One region of the Synechococcus sp. PCC 7336 genome, then DNA from elsewhere that is predicted to be linked to it. Evidence: predicted binding sites of a transcription regulator. Region 1 holds the regulator's gene; each other region holds the start of a gene.
The links. Region 1 encodes NtcA, which controls nitrogen genes in cyanobacteria. Its sites were predicted from a motif close to GTANCNNNNGNTAC; they were not measured.
Positions count from the first base shown of each region.

Region 2: SYN7336_RS14365 (P-II family nitrogen regulator) is a predicted target of NtcA. The motif match lies at 4,356-4,369, and genes of this name have one in related genera.
Region 3: SYN7336_RS10825 (P-II family nitrogen regulator) is a predicted target of NtcA. The motif match lies at 2,893-2,906, and genes of this name have one in related genera.

Region 1 is NZ_CM001776.1:3,991,401-3,998,773, forward strand. It holds gene SYN7336_RS18920 (TRAP transporter small permease subunit) at 1-142, opposite strand, end outside; gene atpD (F0F1 ATP synthase subunit beta) at 317-1,750, opposite strand; gene gap (type I glyceraldehyde-3-phosphate dehydrogenase) at 2,062-3,081, opposite strand; gene SYN7336_RS31205 (hypothetical protein) at 3,217-3,423, shown strand; gene ntcA (global nitrogen regulator NtcA) at 3,490-4,176, opposite strand; gene rsmI (16S rRNA (cytidine(1402)-2'-O)-methyltransferase) at 4,558-5,427, shown strand; gene hemB (porphobilinogen synthase) at 5,489-6,463, shown strand; gene SYN7336_RS26755 (hypothetical protein) at 6,742-7,182, shown strand.
Region 2 is NZ_CM001776.1:2,980,480-2,987,852, reverse strand. It holds gene SYN7336_RS14390 (AbrB family transcriptional regulator) at 1-297, shown strand, start outside; gene SYN7336_RS14385 (NAD(+) kinase) at 681-1,595, shown strand; tRNA gene SYN7336_RS14380 (tRNA-Asp) at 1,654-1,727, opposite strand; gene SYN7336_RS14375 (hypothetical protein) at 1,780-2,298, shown strand; gene SYN7336_RS14370 (ammonium transporter) at 2,419-3,834, opposite strand; gene SYN7336_RS14365 (P-II family nitrogen regulator) at 3,946-4,284, opposite strand; gene acnB (bifunctional aconitate hydratase 2/2-methylisocitrate dehydratase) at 4,812-7,373, shown strand, end outside.
Region 3 is NZ_CM001776.1:2,264,211-2,271,583, forward strand. It holds gene SYN7336_RS25430 (hypothetical protein) at 1-338, opposite strand, end outside; gene SYN7336_RS10810 (hypothetical protein) at 348-2,123, opposite strand; gene SYN7336_RS10815 (type II CAAX prenyl endopeptidase Rce1 family protein) at 2,191-2,745, opposite strand; gene SYN7336_RS10825 (P-II family nitrogen regulator) at 2,964-3,302, shown strand; gene SYN7336_RS10835 (PleD family two-component system response regulator) at 4,068-4,430, shown strand; gene SYN7336_RS10840 (chemotaxis protein CheW) at 4,458-5,027, shown strand; gene SYN7336_RS25435 (methyl-accepting chemotaxis protein) at 5,144-7,373, shown strand, end outside.

The DNA of each region.
Region 1 (7,373 bases):
CCCGACCGAGGAAGCGACCGATGACATTCCAAACCCCAATCGATACCATTGCGATCGTCAAGAGGTAAGTGAGTTGGCCGATCTTTCGAGTCAGGCGATCGATCCATCGGGAGAGCCGGAGCCAATTGCGCAAAGATTTCACCTCAACCTATCAGCGGCTCGATACGGTTCGGGATAGAGCCGTTGCGTTCGTGCTGTATCTTACCGGATGTCTGTTGCCATTTCGAGAGCACCTGTGGCGATCGAAAAAAGGCCCAGCATGGGGGCCAGACCTTTGGAGAGTTCTATCGGATGCCACTCGAACAGTAGAGAAGGGTTAGGCCGCTTCCGCCTTCATCTTCCCAGCCTTTTCGATCGCCTCATCAATGTCACCGACCAGGTAGAATGCCTGCTCGGGCATGTCATCCAGCTCGCCAGACAGAATGCGATTGAATCCAGCAATCGTTTGTTCCAGAGTCACGTACTTACCGGGGGCACCGGTGAAGACCTCGGCCACAAAGAAGGGTTGAGATAAGAAACGTTCGATCTTGCGGGCGCGGGCCACCGTAATCTTGTCGTCTTCTGATAGTTCGTCCAGACCCAAAATGGCGATAATATCCTGCAGCTCCTTGTAGCGCTGCAGAGTCTCCTGCACTGCCCGAGCGCACTTGTAGTGCTCGGAACCCACGATCGACTCCTGCAACATGGTAGAAGCAGAGTCCAGAGGATCCACAGCCGGATAAATGCCCTTGGAAGCCAGAGCGCGAGACAGAACCGTAGTGGCATCTAGGTGAGCGAAGGTGGTGGCTGGAGCGGGGTCGGTCAAGTCATCAGCCGGAACGTAAACCGCTTGTACGGAAGTGATAGACCCATCTTTGGTGGAGGTGATGCGCTCTTGCAAGTCACCCACGTCGGTCCCCAAAGTGGGCTGATATCCCACAGCGGAGGGCATGCGACCCAGCAGAGCCGAGACCTCGGAACCCGCTTGGACGAAGCGGAAGATGTTGTCGATGAACAACAAGACATCCTGCTTGCTGATATCGCGGAAGTACTCAGCCATTGTCAGAGCCGTCAGACCGACGCGCATGCGAGCGCCGGGGGGTTCGTTCATCTGACCGTACACCAGTGCCACTTTATCCAGTACGCCAGACTCTTTCATTTCGTTGTAAAGGTCGTTGCCTTCGCGGGTGCGCTCGCCCACCCCAGAGAACACCGACAGGCCCGAGTGCTGCTGGGCAATGTTATTGATCAACTCCATGATCAAAACCGTTTTGCCGACGCCAGCACCGCCAAACAAACCCGTTTTGCCGCCTTTCTTGTAGGGAGCCAGCAGGTCCACAACCTTAATGCCAGTCTCGAAGATTTCTGGCTTGGTGGACAGTTCGGTGAACTTGGGAGCCTCGCGGTGGATGGGCATGGCTTCCTGATTCTCAACCGGACCCACCTCGTCTACGGGTTCGCCCAAGACGTTAAAGATGCGACCCAAGGTGGGGGGGCCCACCGGCACGGAGATGGGAGCGCCCGTATCGATGACTTCCATGCCGCGTACCAGACCGTCCGTAGAAGACATGGCCACCGCTCGGCAGCGGTTGTCCCCCAGCAGTTGCTGAACTTCAAACGTGACTTTTACCTCAATGCCGCTTTCATTGGTGGCTTCGACTTTGAGGGCGTTATAAATTTCGGGTAGTTTGCCGTTGGGATATTCGGCATCGATAACGGGGCCAATCACCTGAGTGACGTAGCCGATGTTGGTTGCAGTTGTTGTGACCATGCTCGCAATAAGCTCCTGGCAGCGATGTCTGTATCTATCGTCGAATGAAATCTAGAATTGAAGGAAATCTAGAATTGAAGGAAATCTAGAATTGAAGGAAATCTAGAATTGAAGGAAATCTAGAATTGAAGGAAATCTAGAATTGAATGAAGGGGTTGGCTTGAATTGAGTCGGCTTGAGGTTGCGATCGCGACACCGTCACTCGATGTGCGACGCTAAGCACTTTTGCTCACCATTTTCCGCTGACTAGGCTATCACTTGGCCGTGACCTCGGTAAACCGCGATCGCCCAGTCAGAGAGAGGCTGAAAAATTACCCTTGCCACTTGGCGGACATGTGCTCGGCTAAGTCTACAACGCGCTGGGAGTAGCCCCACTCGTTGTCGTACCAAGCCATCAGCTTGACCAAATCGCCATCGAGAACCGTGGTTAGGAGAGAGTCCACCACAGAGGAGCAATGGGCCCGACGGTAGTCGATCGAAACCAAGGGAACTTCCGAATAACCCAAAATACCGGCCAAACCATTCTCAGAGGCTTCTTTGAGGGCACCGTTCACTTCTTCGGCAATGACCTTCTGTTCGGTTTGAACGACCAGATCGACCAAGGAAACATTGGGGGTCGGAACGCGGACTGCCAAGCCCCCCAGCTTCCCCTTAAGCTCGGGCAGCACGAGTGCAACAGCGGTTGCTGCCCCAGTGGTGGTGGGCACAATGCTCAAGGCAGCGGCACGGGCGCGGCGCAGATCGCGGTGGGTGTTATCCAGCAGACGCTGGTCGCCCGTGTAGCTGTGGGTGGTGGTCATAATGCCCCGCACCACGCCGAATTTCTCCAGAATGACCTTAAGGATGGGGGCAAGGCAGTTGGTGGTGCAGCTCGCGTTGCTCACCACAATGTCTCCCACGGGATCGTAATCGTTTTGGTTGACCCCATAAACGTAGGTGGGAACGTCAGACCCCTTGGCAGGAGCAGTAATCATGACTTTCTTGGCACCGGCTTCGACGTGGCGGGCAGCGCCTTTGTAGTTGCGGAAGACGCCAGTGGCTTCGATTACCAGATCGATGCCCATTGCTTTCCAGGGCAGGTTGTTGGGGTTGCGATCGGAAACCACTGTGATGGCTTTGTCATCGAGGAGTAGCTTGCCATCTCGGGCTTCGACATTCACGCCCTCGAGAGGACCGAGGATAGAGTCGTATTTGAGCAGGTGAGCGCTGGTATTAGCATCCCCCGTATCGTTAATGGCAACGATATCGAGGCCGGAGTTTGCTCTCGTCAACCAGCATCGTAAGAAGTTACGACCGATGCGGCCAAATCCGTTAATGGCTACCTTAATCACTGACCCTTTCCTTGCGTTTTTACGAACAGGTGTTGCTGACTAGCACATCATATCGCAATCGTCACGACATCTATAGATTCAATTTAGATTCGAGCTGATTCTGATGTTGGATCTCAGAATCTATGATTTAGCTCCATGTTACTGAGTCTATACCCGAGTGACGATCGCCGACGCCTTTCATTCCTGCCGGACGTCAGTCGAGCAACGCCGGACGTCAGTCGAGCAACGCCGGACGTCAGTCGAACAACGAGGATCATTCTATTCTATTGCGATCGCGCTCCGAGCAAGCGTTTGGTGGGGTCCGTGCTGGCGATCGATCTCCAAGGGAGAGATGGGACGTAGAGAGGATATACTGAGTGGCGACTTATACAAAGCAGGCATCGCCGTTAGAGCCCCCTTTGCGAGCCTCTAGGTAAATCGCTTGCCCAGTTGAATCGGATCGCGAACGGTAATTTTTTTCTTGTGAATAGAAATATAGTTGTGTTTGCGCAAATCGCCCAATAACCGCGTAATGGTGACTCGCGTCGAGCCGATCGCCTCGGCAATTTCTTGGTGGGATAAACGCAAGTCGATGGTGACGCCATCGCTGCTGGGGAGGCCAAAGTCGCGGCAGAGAATGAGCAAGAAACTGACCAAGCGAGAGCCCATATCTCGATGGGCTAAGGTCTCGATCATCATCTCCGTTTCCAAAATCCGAGAAGACAAGCCTTTTAGCAGTAACATCGCCAATTCGGCATTATCTTCTAGCGCCTTTTGTACCTGCTCGATCGGCAGCGACTGTAACTCGACCGTCGTGAATGCCACTGAATGGTAAAAGCGATCGGAATGTTGTCCCGTCAGCAGGGAAAGCACCCCAAAAATACTATTTTCCCGCAATAGTGCTACCGTAATCTCTTCCCCCGATTCGTACACCCGCGAGAGCTTAACTGCCCCTTTCTGGAGAAAATAGACTCGTTCTGCCGGATCGCCCGGAAAGAAAATGGTCTTGCCGCGCTCGTAAGTGTCCACCATTGGCGGATACTGAGTGCCTGCCATTTCCTTAAAAACAGAGGATAGGGGTCTTTCAGGGGCTGCTACCGAATCCAATGGGATCATAATCTCTATCCTCAGTCAGGTGTATTAACTCTCAATGACGAATTGATTCTGTAGACCGATTGGTGCTCGATATTGGCTTTGGATAGAGATCTGTCGCATTCTATTTAATTGGCTGTCAATCCAGTTAAAACTCTAACGCGCTCAATTCGGCAGGTTAAGCTGGCCAATCTGCATGATGGAGCCTTAATTTTTTACATACACTAGAGGCTATCCGCCGTCAGGTTTTGTATCCTAGTGCACATTTTTCTCAAAGATAAACCGATAACAGCTCGATCGCCACCAATTGCCTGGACTCGGCAAGCCCATTTGGGTCAGAATTGCTGCTCGGGATAGAGTCCATAATTGTCTACACCCTTGCGAGTTTCATCGTTGATGTCTGTAATGACCGTCGAACCCGGCACGCTCTATTTGGTGGGAACGCCGATTGGCAATCGCGGCGATGTATCGGATCGCGCCTTACATATTTTGCGCGAGGTGGACTCGATTGCAGCAGAAGATACCCGTCATTCCGGTAGCTTGCTCAAATACTTTGGCATTTCCACCCCATTGCTGAGCTACCACCGCCACAACATTGCCCGCCGCACGCCAGAATTAGTCGCGAAGCTACAGGCGGGAGAGGCGATCGCCCTGGTGACAGATGCTGGCATGCCCGGTATCTCCGATCCGGGGGTGGAGTTGGTGCAAGCCTGTATTGCCGCTGGCATCGCGATCGTGCCCGTGCCCGGTCCCACCGCTCTGATTGTGGCGTTAGTGGCCTCGGGTTTGCCCGCACAGCGATTTGCATTTGAAGGGTTTCTCCCCACTGCGCGCAAGCAGCGGGACGCGATTCTGCAAGAGCTTGCGGAGGAGAGGCGCACGATAGTGTTGTATGAAGCCCCGCACCGCTTGACCCGCACGCTGAAGGATTTACTGGCCTATGTGGAGCCCGATCGCCCCATTGTGGTGGCCCGCGAATTAACGAAACGTTACGAGGAATTTTGGCGGGGAACGGTGGCGTCTGCGCTGGAACAGTTCGCCGAGCGATCGCCTCGGGGTGAGTTCACCTTAGTTTTGGCAGGCGCGCAGCCTAAGCCTGCGGATACGTCGGAATCTGCTTTGCGCGAGCAATTGCGGGAGTTGATAGGGCAGGGTCTATCGCGATCGCAGGCGAGCCGTCAGGTGGCCAAACAGACCGGCTGCGATCGGCGGGCTATATACCGGCTATCCCTCGCGCTAGAGGGGACCGAATCGGACAATCCCCCCGTGCAGTAGGATAAAAAGGCCCTTCGATCGGCTTGACAAAACCCTTTCCCCACAACCCTTTGACTCAGCTATGGATCTCACCTACCGCCCCCGCCGCCTGCGCCGCACTGCTGCCATCCGCGACATGGTGCAGGAAACTCAACTGTCTGTTAAAGATCTGATTTATCCCTTGTTTGTGATGGAAGGGGAAAACACCCGCGAAGAAGTTACCTCTATGCCGGGGTCTTATCGCTATACCCTCGATCTGCTCGTCAAAGAAGTGCAAGAGGCGCATCAGTTGGGCATTCGGGCGATCGCGCTCTTCCCTGCCGTACCCGAGGAGAAAAAAGATTCCTACGGCAGCGAAAGCTTCAATCCCGACGGCTTAATTCCTCAAGCGCTGAAAGCTATCAAAGCCGCTATCCCCAACATTACCCTCATCACTGACGTGGCCCTCGACCCCTACAACAGCGACGGTCATGACGGCATCGTTCGAGATGGCATCATTCTCAACGACGAAACTGTCGAGGTCTTGGTCGAGCAAGCACTGTGTCAAGCAGAAGCGGGGACCGATATTGTCGCCCCCTCCGACATGATGGACGGTCGGATTGGAGCATTGCGGGAAGCGCTGGACGAAAAGGGGTTTGAAGACGTTGCAATTCTGGCTTATTCGGCTAAGTATGCTTCTGCCTATTACGGTCCCTTCCGCGATGCCTTGGGTTCTGCTCCCAAGGCGGGCGATAAAAAGACCTACCAAATGGACCCTGCCAATGCTCGCGAGGCCATGCGCGAAATGGAGTTAGACGAGATGGAGGGGGCAGATATGGTGATGGTGAAGCCTGCGTTAGCTTATCTAGACATCATTTATCGCATCAAAGAATCTACCAATCTGCCAGTGGCGGCCTATAACGTCAGTGGTGAGTACGCCATGATTAAAGCTGCCGAGCAAATGGGCTGGATTGATGGCAAAAAGGTGATGTTGGAAACGCTGCTGAGTATGAAACGGGCGGGTGCCGATCTGATTTTGACGTATTTTGCCAAGGAAGTGGCGCTGTTGTTGCAGTAAGGTTCCGAGCTCTGAATTGCCCTCACCCCCGACCCCTCTCCCCTCGCGAAGCGTGGCGTCAGCCGTAATTCTGGGGGAAGGGGTTAGGGGATGGGGTCCAGTCCCTTGTCGAACCCACGTTGGGAGAATATCGGTATAAAACTTGAGAGCTTCTGTCAATTTATGAAGCGATCGAGCGACTCATTAAGCGCTGTGAAGTTTCGGAAAATCTTTGACACGATCGCGATAGGTATGCATTGACCTACTTACACTCAAAGTAGAAGTATCCTTATGGCATCATGGCTAGCCCCGAACGAGTTAAGGCATATGTTGCCTGTTGGTTGCAAATGGGTAAAGCCGTGGATATCGATCGCCGCGATCGCCTCCAACAGCTCAAGCCCCAATCGATCCTGAGCGCCGATGGATATAGTGCGGAATTCGAGCGTAACTGGCGATTTATGTACCGCAATGCCGGCCGGTGCTACTTGAGTGGCACAAATGAAAGTATTGAAGAGTTGCTGGCCAATCGCTGGGATATTGAAGCCTGCAGTCGCTGCGATCTGCTCGTGCCGCTGCCAGCGTCTGTCTCCGCCAGTGGCACTGGCCCCTGCCCCTGCGCCGATATTGACTCTTGGCCCGATCTGGACAGCCTGAAACCGCGGCTAGATACGGCAGAAATGCCCTTGCCCCCCACTTCTCTCCATCGCGTTCAGAAGCGACTGCAAGCCGTTGGCGCATAGTGCTGCCAGACTGGCGAGCGTTTTTGGCGATCGCGAGGAGATAAAAATAAAACTCAATTGGCCAAATCTTGGCTTGAAATGACAAGCGAATGCTTGTTTTAGGGATAAATTTGCAACAACGATCGGCTAAATTTCCAAATTCCGACCTCTCTCTGCCGCCAACTGTGGGTAATATGGCTAAGAATTAAGTT
Region 2 (7,373 bases), 1.0 Mb from region 1:
AAGCGATGCGGTTACATTACCCATACGAAGGATAATAAGCCGCGTGTCAACTTAACGGATTTCTACGATGCGGTGTTGGCCGCTAAAGGTATCGAGCTGACACCAGGGGTCGCCCGCGATCGTCGGGGTCGCGAACCGACGTATCGCGTCAGCGTCCATCGAAATGGCCAAATTATTATTGGCGCTGCCTACACACAAAAAATGAACCTCAAGCCTGGAGACGAGTTTGAGATTCAACTGGGTTACAAGCACATTCATCTCAAGCAGTTGACTGATGGCAAATCTGCTGAGGACTAGGCCGAGTTAGCTGCAAACTATCAATCTGGGGTTGGAGCGATCGCCCAATTAATGGGTATCTGAGGGGGTCTCCAGTCCCAGTTTTTCTCAGACAATCTTGAATATTGGCTCCACCATTCAGTTCGAGCTCGACCTCAATGACAATCATGAGTGCAATAGCTCTATTCTCAGGCGGGATTAGAGCCAAGGTCGGGCTGAGCTTTTCGATAGAATTGCAGCAATCGATCTCGGTAGGGCAAAATTTTTGTCTGGGCACAGTTGGCGGATATGGGCGTTAGTGGGATGGCTGCGTGTAACTTCTAAATCGATCTCCTGCTGGTGGGATAGGGGAATATTAACGGCCGAGGTATCGGTATCAGTCGCGAGTAAGGGCGGAACTTTGCGTGCAGTTACAACAGGTGGTGATTGCGTATAAGGAAGGCGATCGCAGAAGTAAAGGGGTCTGTCAAGATTGTGCGACTGCTTTGCGCAAGCGAGGGATTACGGTTTTAACGGCTCCTACGGGGTTATACCACAACCCTTACCCGGTTTTTTTAGAAGCCACCAACGATCCGATCGATCTGGCGATTGTGTTGGGAGGGGATGGGTCGACACTGGCGGCAGCCCGCTATCTCGCTCCCCACGACATTCCGATTTTGCCGATTAAAGTGGGAGGGCATTTAGGCTTTCTCGCCCAATCGGAACAAATTCTTCACGACAATCCCTGGGATCGAATTGCGGCAGATGATTTTCTCGCACAACTGCGTATCATGCTGCAGGCTCGCATTCTGGACCTCGATGGGCAACCGGAAAGCAATTGGTATCACTGCCTCAACGAAATCTGCGTCAAACCCACAGCTCAAGTCAGATTGCCATCTGCCATTTTCGAGATTGAAGTCGATCGAGAAATTCTGGATCAATATCACGGCGACGGCCTGATTGTTTCCACACCCACCGGCAGTACTTCCTACACTGTGGCGGCCAACGGCCCGATCGTGCATCCGTCCCTAGAAGCCATTAGCATTACTCCGATTTGTCCCCTGAGCCTGTCCAGTCGCCCCATCGTGATTGACAGTCATGCCTGCATCAAGATTTGGCCCCTGGCCGACCCAGAAGGGCTAACCCGCCTCTGGAATGATGGGGTGTTGGCTAGAGCGGTGAATCCCGGCCAACACGTCGAGGTGTGTCGAGCCGAGCGACCGGCGAATTTTATTGTGCTAGAGGACGATCCGTCCTTTTTCAGGACCCTGCGCGAGAAGCTACAGTGGGCTGGCAGTCGATTCCACGTGCCCAACACCAACCATCGTTCCACCGAATAGGGCTGCTATTGCACACCGGAGTCAGGTTAGGATTTATACAACTGGAAGGGGATTTTGACGGGACTGAAGGGACTCGAACCCTCGACCTCTGCCTTGACAGGGCAGCGTTCTAACCAGCTGAACTACAGCCCCTTCTTTTGCCAGGATTCTATTATGTTCACAACGCCGTACCTCTGTCAAACAAATGCACAGCCTTGCCCGACAAATCTCTGACCTCGTGCAAACCGCCCCCCAGCAAGGCATCCCTGTCTCGGCAATGGAGGCGATCGCCCAGATGCTGAGCGATATCGCTGCCGATTTAGAGCATCTAGAATATTTCATTCTGCGCGATCGCCAGAGTGGATGGTGGCAATGTTTGCTGCCAGTGGCGGCAGACAGCACGGAGACCATTGAGGAAGCCTGGGTAGTGGCCTTTGGCTATCGGTCTGACGCGGAAGACATGCTCGAGGTTCTGTCAGAACTAGGGGGACTGTCTGATGCTCCTCCCTTTCAGATCGAGGCAATCGACGTGTTGCAATTGCTGTTCTTGGGGCTGGGCTTGAAGCAGAGTGCGGGATTGATGGCGTGCGATCGCTCTGGGAATGCTCTCGATCTGCTGGCGGGACAGCCTGCGAAGGGAAAGACGATTCGGTGTGGAGAATTGCGATCGCAACTGCAACAGTGTTTGCGCCGCAGTCAGCGCGATCGGTCGCAACTGGCTTAACGAATCTGCAAGATCCCTCAATCCACCATTGCCAACAAAAAGAGTGGGACTTTCATCCCACTCAGGTGGCAGTTCGAGCGCTAGCGAAGACGCGATCGCCAGAAAAACACTGCCGCGAACCTACATCTCGGTATCTGTTGCACTGGGAACGCCCACGAAGTCGGGATAAGCAACGTTGCCGTGCTCGCCCATATCCAGACCCGCCATTTCTTCCTCAGCCGTCACGCGCAAGCCAATCGTCACCCTGAGGATAAAGAACGCGAGCAGCATCGTGAGAAATGGCCAGAAGAAATAGGCCAGCGCACCCACAACTTGGGTGCCGAACTGGCTCCAACCAAAGTCATAGTTGCCATTGGTCAAAAAGGGCAAGCCACTAGCCAGCACTCCCCAAATGCCGCAGGTACCGTGGACGGAAACTGCGCCGACAGGATCGTCAACCTTCAAAACGGTTTCGATAAACAGAACCGATAGCACCACCAAGATGCCTGCAATAGAACCAATCACGAGGGCGCCAATGGGGCCGACGCTATCGCAAGGGGCTGTAATGCCCACCAATCCAGCCAGCATGCCATTACCTGCAAAGGTCATGTCCGGCTTCTTGAAAATGCTCCAGGAGGTAAACATCGCCCCGATCGCACCTGCCGCTGCCGCTAAAAAAGTATTCATAGCGATCCAGCCCATGTCGGGTATAGCAGAAGTCGTGGAGCCAGCATTGAATCCAATCCAACCCACGGTCAGAATGAAGATACCCAGCATTCCCAAGGGGAGGTTGTGGCCGGGAAGGGCGCGGGGTTCGCCAGTGGAGCTGTATTTACCAATTCGGGGTCCGAGCACGATCGCCCCTGCCAGAGCTGCTGCGCCGCCGACTAAATGCACGACACCAGAGCCTGCGTAGTCGATGTAACCGAGACCTTCGAGCCAGCCGCCAGAGCCGCCGTTGTAATCGCCAAACAGGCCATTCCAAGCCCAACCACCCGAGATCGGGTAGATGATGCCAGACAGCACGATAGAGTAAATCAGATAGGATGCAAACTTTGTCCGCTCGGCCATTGCGCCAGACACAATCGTGGCAGCAGTGGCGGCAAACACCATTTGAAAGACAAAAAATGTGAAGGGCCAAGCATCCGCATCGAAAGCAGTCTGCCAGGTGAAGGCAAACCAGCTACCGCCAATCAGACCGCTACTGGTCCCAAACATGAAGCCAAACCCGACGAACCAGAAGGCACAGGCCCCTAGCGAGAAGTCCATCAGGTTTTTCATCATGATGTTGGCGGCATTTTTAGAGCGGGTAAAGCCCGCCTCAACCATGGCAAAACCAGCCTGCATAAAGAAGACTAAGGTTGCCGCCACCACAGTCCACAGAATATTGGCGTTCGTTTGCACGACATCGGCAGTGATTTCGTCTTGTGCGAATGCTGGTGCCTGAGAGCAAGCCAGCCAAAACGCAGCGACTAGAGCGAGGGAGCCACCCACGGATAGAACCTTACGACGGAACAACTGCCCCAGCAGCGTTCGCGCCTCTTTACTGTCACTCATGCCAATTCAACCTTCCTAAGAAATGTATGTCATGGATTGCAAGCGACCCGCTGCTGCGATCGACGATGCTGAGAAGCAGCGATCGCCATCGCTAAACGAGCGAGTCTCGCACTAGAGGGCATCTCGATCGGCTTCTCCCGTTCGGATGCGAACGGTTCTTGCCACCGGAGAAATGAAGATTTTTCCATCTCCGATTTCGCCTGTGCGAGCCGCAGAGACAATTTTTTCGACTACGGTATCCACTAAGTCGTCTTCGACGACAACCTCAATTTTGAGTTTTTGTAAAAACTCGACGGTGTATTCCGAGCCTCGATAGCGCTCTGTTTGCCCTTTTTGGCGACCGAAACCACGGACTTCGCTCACGGTCATACCGACAATGCCGGCATTGACCAGTGCGATCTTGACTTCGTCGAGCTTGAAGGGTCGGACAATCGCTTCGATTTTTTTCACCTCACCTCCTATTAGGTATCGATGATTCCTGAAGTGCTGGTTTTTTCTATCACCGAGTCAGACAGGAAAAAGTATCGACGACTACGGTTGAGTCGGAGTACTTTTAGACTGCTCCATCTCCAGAGAAACCCTGACTCAGTCAGTGGTCTGAAGTACAGTTTGCTGCTCGATTGCGGATGATTGAGACTAAGAGTACTTCAAAACTGGGGATATAGCAGGCTGGAAAACTGGGGATGTAGCAGACAGGCCAGCGAGTCGGGCTGTCAACCTCAATAAATTCCGAGGCTCGGATGCGGGCCTGAGGAAGCACGACGGCGCTCAAATGGCGAAAAGCAAAGCTGTAGGGCTATGCCACAATGAGGGGGCAAAACAGTTTGCGGTCGGCGAGCCGACCGATCGAAATTTCTGTTTCAAAATGTTACAGAAATTGTTATACGGTGCGGATCGAAGGTGAAGTAGCGAAGGCTAGAGTGAATTGAGCAGGGCAATCGGCAGCTATTTTTGATTTTTGAGGAGACGAGTGAACTATGTCAGGCGTTTTGGCTGAATATCGAAAGCACACCGAGGCGCGTGCCCAACTCAATATTCCGCCGTTACCACTAGAAGCCGAGCAGGTCTCCGAGCTGTGCGAGTTGCTCCAGCAGCCGCCGGCAGGTGAAGCGGAGTATTTGCTGCATCTGTTGCGCGATCGCATTCCGCCTGGAGTGGACCCGGCAGCTTACGTGAAAGCTGCTTTCCTCACTTCTGTGGCCCGAGGGAAGCTGCAAAGTCCGCTGGTATCCCCCAAGCAGGCCACCGAGCTGTTGGGCACCATGCTGGGCGGCTACAACGTGCAGTCCCTCATCGACCTGCTTCAGTCCGACGCTGCCGAGTTAGCCGAGACAGCGGCGATCGCCCTGAGCAAAACTCTGTTGGTTTACGATGCCTTCCACGACGTCTTGGATTTAGCGGAAGCAGGCAATTCATACGCCCGACAAGTGGTGGATTCTTGGGCAAATGCAGAGTGGTTTACCAGCCGTCCTGCGGTACCGGAAGCGGTTACCATCACCGTCTTCAAGGTTCCTGGCGAGACGAACACCGACGACCTCTCCCCCGCCCCCCACGCCACCACCCGTCCCGACATCCCGCTCCACGCCACCGTCATGCTAGAGTCCCTGATGCCAGAGGCATTAGAGACGATTGCCGAGTTAAAGAAAAAAGGCCATCCAGTGGCCTATGTCGGGGACGTTGTGGGCACGGGCTCGTCGCGCAAATCCGCGATCAATTCCGTTTTGTGGCATTTAGGCAACGATATTCCCTGCGTGCCCAACAAGCGCGCGGGAGGATATATCCTAGGCGGCAAAATCGCCCCCATTTTCTTCAATACAGCAGAAGATTCTGGCGCATTGCCGATCGAGTGCGATGTCAGTCATTTAGAGACGGGGATAGTGGTAACTATTCATCCCTATGACGGCAAGATCGTGAATGAAGCGGGCGAAACCCTTTCCACATTTAGCCTCAAACCCGACACCATTTTGGACGAAGTGCGCTCGGGCGGTCGCATTCCGCTGCTGATCGGTCGCACGCTGACGGATAAGGTGCGCAAGGCATTGAGCTTGCCGTCCAGCGATGTCTTCGTTCGCCCCCAACTGCCCGGAGAGTCGAGTAAGGGCTTTACACTGGCGCAGAAAATGGTGGGCAAAGCCTGCGGTCTGCCGGGGGTGCGTCCCGGCACTGCCTGCGAGCCTTTAATGACGACGGTGGGCTCGCAAGATACGACCGGGCCAATGACGCGGGACGAGTTAAAGGAGTTGGCTTGTCTGGGCTTTAATGCCGATCTGGTGATGCAGAGTTTCTGCCACACGGCGGCCTATCCCAAGCCAGTGGATATCGAAACTCAGCACGAACTGCCGGACTTTTTCGCCTCTCGCGGCGGCGTCGTTTTGCGTCCGGGGGACGGCATCATTCACTCTTGGCTGAATCGCATGTTGCTACCCGATACGGTGGGGACGGGGGGCGATTCTCATACGCGCTTCCCGTTGGGCATTTCTTTCCCGGCGGGGTCGGGTTTGGTGGCGTTTGCAGGGGCGATCGGGGCCATGCCGCTGGATATGCCCGAGTCTGTATTGGTGAGGTTTAAGGGCGAGCTGCAGCCGGGAGTGACGCTGCGGGATATTGTCAATGCAATTCCCTATGTGGCGATTCAAAAGGGTTTGCTCACGGTGGAGAAGCAGAATAAGAAGAATGTCTTCTCCGGTCGCATTATGGAAATTGAGGGTCTGCCCGACTTGAAGGTGGAGCAGGCGTTTGAATTGACGGATGCCACTGCCGAGCGCTCTTGTGCGGGCTGTACGGTCAAGCTGAGTGTCGAGACGGTGGCAGAATATTTGAGATCGAATGTGGCGCTGCTGACCAACATGGTGGCGCGCGATTATCAAGATGCCCGCACGATTATGCGGCGGGTGGCCAAGATGCAGGAATGGCTGGCCAATCCGGTGTTGATGGAGGCCGATCGCGATGCGGAGTATGCCGAAATTATCGAGATTGACTTGAATGAAATCAAAGAGCCGATTGTGGCAGCCCCCAACGATCCCGATAACGTCAAGTTGCTATCGGAGGTGGAGAACGACCCGATTCAAGAGGTCTTTATCGGTTCTTGTATGACCAACATCGGTCACTATCGCGCTTCAGCCAAGGTGTTGGAAGATGCCGGACCCATTCAGGGGGTGCGCCTGTGGGTTTGTCCTCCCACCCGCATGGATGAGAAGCAGTTGCGAGAGGAAGGGGTCTACAGCGTGTTTGCTGCAGCCGGGGCTCGGACGGAGATGCCCGGATGTTCGCTCTGCATGGGAAATCAGGCTCGGGTTGAAGACAACACGACGGTAATGTCCACTTCGACGCGGAATTTCAATAACCGTATGGGGAAGGGGGCTCAGGTGTATTTAGGCTCGGCTGAGTTGGCGGCGGCTTGTGCGTTGTTGGGTCGCATCCCGACGGTGGCTGAGTATATGGAGATTGTGGCTGAGAAGATTAATCCGTTTGCGGGAGAGTTGTATCGCTATCTCAACTTCGACCAAATTGCCGGGTTTGAGGATGAGGGTCGGGTGATT
Region 3 (7,373 bases), 1.7 Mb from region 1:
AGCAGCAAAAACGAGCTGATACTAGCCGAGACGGGGAACAGCCTGAGGGCATATTCGCTCTTGCCAAAGAGCTGAATGGCGAGTTTTTCGATCCATAGAAAGCCCAGGGGAGCCCCTTGGTTGTAATCGAGGGGCTGGGCCAGTTCGAGGTAGGAGCGATTGACGAGATTGAGGGCCAGAGCGGCCTCATCCCCCCGCAAGCCGTCGTTGCTGAGGTACTGCACGACAATAATGAGCAAGCCGTAGGCGATCGCGGCGATCGCCAGCCCGTGCCAGAGCTTCGAGTCGGGCTCCAGACCGAATTTTGCCGGCGAAGGTCGCAGTGACTGATTTGACATAGGGCAGATCTAGGATTCCTCAAGGGCCGCCAGGATGCACTCAGATTTTAGAATGCGGTGGTTTTCACTTTTGAAAGCGCTGCAGCGATCGAGCGTTTTGGCCAAGGCTGGGGTTTGACCGCTGGTAAGGGTTTCTACCGCGATCGCCGCTTCGGGTTGATATTGCTGCACCCACCGACTACTGGCGATCCCCTGAGGCTGGAAGGCATCGCGATCGAGCAGCCATAAGGTAATGCCATAGCGTTCGATAAACTCTCGCACCACCTGGGGATTGGGACTGTATTGGGCGGCGATGGTGTCTTTGGCCCGCTGGCGAATTTCGCGGTAGTAGCCGGTCTGATAGGGGATGGCGTATTCTTTGCCCACCAAAATGGAACGACGGGCAAAGCTGGGAATATAGCTGGATTCGTGGCTGAGGGTGGCGATGAGACTATCTTTGGGTTGCGATTCGAGAAAGCTGTAAAGTTCGGGGGATTGGGCTTGGGCCAAAAAGGTGAGGGGAAAGCCGCGAATGGTCAGGGGATAGAACAGGAGCAGGCCGACTAAAGCAGCAGCGGTGGTGCTGGCGATCGCCGCTTCGAGCGCGCGCTGAGGGCTCCCAGCGCGATCGAGGGCGAGAATGGCCCAGCGCAGCAAGGCATCAATCAGAATGAGCAGCGCGATTCCGGCACTGAGCACAAACAGAATGCGCAGGTAGTGGCCGGAATAGCGGCTGGGGAGATAGAGCGCAAACAGGAGGGCGTGGGCGGCCAGAAACCAGCAGGCGGAGCTCAGGAACAGTCGGGGCAGAATGCCGATGCCGCGATCGATTGCCCCCACTAGGGGAAACTGCTGGGGAAACCCGGGCAAAAACAGCAAGAGAAATCCCGCCGCATTGGTCACTGGCGTGAGGGCCGAGTTGATGCGAATGCCACTGCGTCCGCGCAGCCAAAATTGAGCCGGATCGTCCCGAAAAAATGCCACCCGCCCCCCCGACTGAAACTCCGGCATGGTGAGGGCTTCAGCCGCAGAAATAGTGGGCCCGTAGCCACTGGATGACAGCAGATAGGGCAGCAGTACGACAACCGCGATCGCCAAGCCGCCGAGGCTGAGTTTCCACAAATGGCGATCGCCACTCAGTCGCAAGCGTCCCTCTCGCCATTCCACAAGCCCCAAAGCCAAGATCCCCGCCGAAATCAACACCGCTTGAGGATAGAGCAACCCCTGCAGGAGAATGGCGAGCCAACTCAGCCAGATCGATCGCCGCAGCCAGGCATACATCAATGCCACCGTCACTAGATAGACAAAGGCTTTCGCCGTTCCCGCCGACACGGTATCGGTGATGGAAACCGCTTGGTCCATTAGCAGTGAGGCAAAGAAGGCAGCCACTGGCACCGGAAACAGTTCGAGGCTGGTCCAGAAGGTGGCGATGGAGGTGAGCAAAATGATGGCAGCGGGCAGCAACTTGTTGAACAGCAGGGGATGAATGCCGATGGCTGCTGCCGCTCGGTAAATCAGGGCATAGCCTGCAGGGGCGATGGATTGGTAGTAGCTGGCGATATAGTCGTTGGGGAACAGCTCGCGATCGGCAAACTGCTGCGTCCAAAAGACGTGTTGGCGGGCATCGTCGGGGATGAGGTAGGGGGTGCGAAAGGCTTCTTCCAACCCCATGACCGCATACATGATTCCAAAGGCTACACAGACCCAAAACCAGTTTCTGACCTGCGGGTGAGTTGGATGTTTGGCAGAGATAGATAGCTCGTGTCGCAGATATTTGAGCAATGCAACAATTCGGGTTTGGCTCAACCTCTGACTCCAGATGCCTCAACAACCCTCACAGGATAGCGGGTTGGGGCGAGGCTTTGCTCGAACTCTATTCACCTCCTGCTTCGGAGGGCGACGTGCGGCGCAATCCCCCCAAACACAACAGCCAAATCGCGACCGCAATCCAGTGCAATACCGTCGGCGGCCACAGCGACCCGCTCTGCCAGTAGACAACGGTACAGATTGCCCCCAAAATCCCCGCGCAGATTAAGAATGCGGGATCGAAAAAAGTCGGCCTCGCGGCAGTCAGATAGAGAGCGGCATTGAGCGGGTGGGCGGCAACGAATAGAACTAAGCTGGCGATCGCCCATCCCAGTAGGGTTTGGGTTGTAACTGCTTCTGTAGGGTGGGGGACAAGCGTCACGCGAAACAGCACTTCTTCCAAGACAGAGGGCACCAGAAAGGCGATCGTCGCCGCACTCGCCCCCACCCGCCAATTGCTGACGGGCTCCCAAGTCAACCAGCCGCGCCACACTCCAAGTGGAACCGCCATCAGACCATATCCCAACAACCACAAGCCCGTTCGTACCCAATCCGTCGCTGTCGGCACTGTTGTCACAGCCTCAAGCCAACGGCGAATGGCGATCGCCGCGATTGTCCCCATAACCTCACCCTCCACCTAGCGCAGAGCAATACTGCAGATCGGGGATATCGGCAATGTAAGCCTCGTCGCCTGCATCGGCCACCACAGCCCCCAAAGCAGCAATATTTCTTTGCAAAGTGAAATCCACTCCGGTCCTTGCAATAAAATGTAGCGAGTGATACGGTTCTGCGGTTCCCTGGCGACCCCAGATCGAGCTGAAACGATAGGTAGGAGGAGTGATGCAGAAAGTAGAAGCGATCGTGCGTCCATTTAAGTTGGATGCAGTCAAGCAAGCTTTGGTGAGTGCTGGCATCATTGGCATGACGGTCTCGGAAGTCAGGGGCTTTGGAAGGCAAAGAGGGCAGAAGGAAAGATATCGGGGGACTGTGTTTGTGGTGGAGTTCCTACCGAAGGCCAAGCTTGAAGTCATCGTTGAAGACGCTAAAGTCGAACAGGTCATTGAGGCAATCGTCCAGGCAGCCCAAACGGGAGAAGTGGGAGATGGGAAGATTTTTGTCTCTCCAATCGAGCGGATTGTTCGAATTCGCACGGGCGAAGTCGATTTTGCAGCGCTCTAGAGGCCCCTCGACAGTCTCGCCCAATCGACAGTCTCGCCCAATCGACAGTCTCGCCCAATCGACAGTCTCGCCCAATCGACAGTCTCGCCCAATCGACAGTCAATGGGGGAGGCGATCGCCTTTCAAGCATCGGCAACTGAACCCGCAAACGGCTGAGGAACGCTCAAACGCGCTAGCGATTCGAGCACTGGCGCCTGACCTTGCCCAGCCCCTCAATCCCCCAAAAACAAAGCTGCTGGGGGATTTGATCTTGAGAAATATCGGCAATGATACAGAGGATTTTGAAGCCCCTGGCTGCCAATTCTAGGGAATAGCGAAGCACTATCCGTGAAACTGCTGGACTGCTGAGATGCAGAGTTATCATTTCAGCTTCCCTGGGCATCTTGAACAATAGGTGGCTCGACGACATCTTTCCATCTCTCTGCCTGAACGGGCGAAGTATTGTCTGAATGGACTGTAAATGTTCGCGACACGTGGTCAGCGAACCTTACTCTTTCCGGAGAGCGGGAAACAATTCGCAGAGCGACTAACGCATTGCTTTCAATCCGGGGTTTTTAAGTGGTGACAGCTACGGTCGCGAGGAGATCTTCAACTGAGATTGCCAATCTATTAGCGGAACGATGATTTGGGCCGAGCCAATTGGAATCGAGCGGTGGCAAAAGCGTTGCGACAGCACGCCGCCAGCCTCCAAGCCAGTTTTATCTTTCTCGATACGCCTAGCGGTTTCACTTCAAACCTGCCTGATTCACACCTAAGGAAAATTTCATGAGTACTGCTTTAGTCATTGACGATTCGCGCACAGATATGGAAGTCATTTCCACGTCCCTCAGCCAGGGTGGATTTATGGTGCTGAAAGCCAACAATGGCGAGGAAGCCCTAACGCAGATCGCCTCCCAACAGCCCGATGTGATTTTTCTCGATGTCGTCCTGCCTGGTGTGAGCGGATTCGAGCTGTGCCGCGACCTCAAAAACAAGGACGAGACGAAGTCGATTCCAGTGGTGCTCTGCTCCACAAAGGGGACGGAGATGGACCAATTTTGGGGCATGAAGCAGGGGGCCGATGCCTATCTAACGAAACCCGTGGATAGCGAAGAGTTGGTGCGCGTGGCGAAAAAGCTGGTGCAGTAACGCCCTCAGATCTGAGAGGAACATGCAATGGTAGAGCAATCGACGATCGCGGCGACGCCAGGTCCGGCCTTGGGATTGGATCTAGCGGGCCAGGAGTCTGACGGCAGGGCACAGTTTTTGCAGGTCCGCATTAGCCCCCAATTGCGGGCGGCGCTACCGGTGGAAAGCCTCACAGAGGTGCTGGCAGTGCCGTTCGGTCAGATTGTGCCGATTCCCCACATGCCTGACTGGGTGATGGGGGCATACAACTGGCGCGGCGATATTTTGTGGGTGGCGGATTTGGGCCATCTATTGGGAATGACGCCCTGGCACCAGCTTCGGCAAACGTCGGGTCGCCATGCGGTAGCGGTGCTGCACGGGGATAAGGCTAACCGCAAGTCGCGGGGTAGTTTCGCCCAGATCTTGGGGGTTGCGGTAGCCCAGGTGGACGAGATAGCCACTTACGACGCGACAGAGATTCAATCGCCCCCGGACGGCACCGTCTCTGCGGGGTTGGCTCCGTTTTTGCGGGGGTATTGGGTTGCGCCCGAGGAGGAGATGGTGGCTGTGCTGGACGCGCGATCGCTCCTCGCCCGTGCAGCCCAGTCGTCTGGATAAATGCTTACTTGGCGTTCCTGCCCGAGTTTTTCCTGCTAGCGCGTTTGGCGCTAGATCGCTACTTCTTCTCTAGCTCGTTATTGTCAGTCCACATCCATCATTGAGAGAGCACTCCCATGACTCAGACCCCTCCCAAGTCCGGTCGCTACCCTGCGACGAATGGCAATGGCGCTCGGAACCCGGCGGACGATTTGGCAACGGGTATGAGCCGTTCGTCAGCGTCGCTGCCACCGAATTTGGTAGGTGCCTCGGGGCAGAGGATGGCACGACCCATGCCCCAACCGCCTCAGGTCGTGCTGCCATCGCCTCAGCCTGCTGCTGTGCGGAGTGTTGCGAATGGAATGAAACTGCCAGGGTTCGGGACGCTGCGGGGGCGGCTGTTGCTGACGCTATTGCCGGCGGTGGTGGTTCCGTTATTGGCGTTTGGCTTTGGCGCGGGCCAAGTTGCCCACCAGCAAGCTGAAGAGGAGCTAGAAGAGCGAACTGAAAAACTGGCGGAACTGGCGAGCAATGCGTTTGCAACAGAGCTAGAGGAAGGCTTTGCGCACGCGGAGCAGATTGCCCTCAATCCGCTGGCGATCGATGCTGCCCGCGCAGGCGGTCAATTCGCCGAGGCAGAGGGATTGGCGGAACTGCCGGACGATCGCCTAGAGGAGCAGTTTTCAGCGACGAACCTGCTGCAGCCAAACCAGCGGCTGAACGATTATCTGCGTCAAGTTGCCGTAGCGACCGAGACTGTCGAGGTGTTTTTCACGGAGCGCAATGGGTTGAATATTGCTTATAGCAACAAAACCGGCGACCTGGTGCAGCGGGATGAAGAATGGTGGCAAGCAGGCAAGGCGGAAACCCAGTGGGTCGGTCACGCCGAATTTGACGAATCTGCGAATGCATTCAGTATCGATCTAGCCCAGGCCATTACAGATCCAGCCTCGGGAGAGTTTCTGGGCGTGCTGAAGGTGGTCTTACCTGCTGCGGGCTTTGACACTATTTCAGATTTCCTCAATGATGTGGGGCTTACAAAGACTGCTCGAGTGCAATTGGTGGACATTGATGAGAACCGTGCAGAAGCAGGAGCGGGAAACTCTTCAGCAGAAGAAAGTGGCGTCCTGTTCACGGTGACTGGAGAAGGCACCGAGGTGTCAGGCGAGCTGACGGGTGGCGAGAGTCTTCACTCGATTCTCCTACTCATGCAGGAATTGTTGGAGGGGGGGGCTAGCAACGGGCAGGTGCAGCAACGCTTGGACAGCCAATTCTCGCTAAAGGACTTGTCTTTGGGCGAATTTGACGGAGATGAAGTAAGAGAAGGTGAGTTTCTAGATGCGTCGTTCTTACTCGGCGATCGGTTTTACAGCGTTGTGGTTTCGGGCAAAAATCATTTTGCAGCCGTTTCCTCTATCAGTCACGACGAACTTAAAGCGGCCGGACAGGGGTTGAAATGGAATCTGTTCGGCGCAGCCTTTGCCTCCTCAGTCCTGCTAGGAGGCGTGATTTTGTGGTTATCCGGGCAACTGTCTAAGCCGCTCAACCGCCTTGCCGGGACAGCGCAAACGGTAGCCGCAGGCAACCTGGACGTCCTAGCCGAGCCCAGCGGTACTGAAGAAACCCAAACCCTGGCCAACAACTTCAACGCTCTGGTGACGCGGGTGAGAGGTCTACTGCAACGGCAAGCTCGCACCAACGAAGAAACCCTGCTTCTGGCCGAAATCGCCGGAGCCAACACCCAAACTGAGGCCGACGTCCGGGCTCTTCTCGACCTCGCAGTCTCGGGAGCCCGTCGCCAGCTCGGGGCCGAGCGAGTGGTGCTCTACCGCTTTAACCCCGACTGGACGGGAACTGTCGTTGCTGAGTCTGCCATCGCCGGCTTTCCCTCAGCCCTCAACAGTGAAATGCAAGAGGCATGCATCCCCGAACACGTTCGCAACGAATATGCCCTCGGCAAAGTGGCGGCCAACACGGATGTGTTCGATGCGGGCTTCCACCCCGATCGCCTCAAGCTCTTGATTCGTCTGGGCATCAAGTCCAACCTGATTACCCCCGTGGTGGCAGGCGGCAAAATCTTCGGGTTGCTCATTGCCCACTATTGCAGCCGCCAGCATGCGTGGAACGCCGACGAGCAAATCAACTTCAAGCGCATTGCCGACCAACTGGGCCTCTCCCTCAGCCGCTTCGTTTACGTGGAACAGGTGGAATCCACCGCCGAAGAACAGCGCTTGCTGGCGGACATTGCCGGAGCCAGCACCCAAACCGACGAAGATATTCTCGATCTGTTTAACATCACCGCTCGGGGCTCGCGCAAGCTGCTCGGCTCCGATCGCGTAGTGCTCTATCGCTTCAACCCCGACTGGA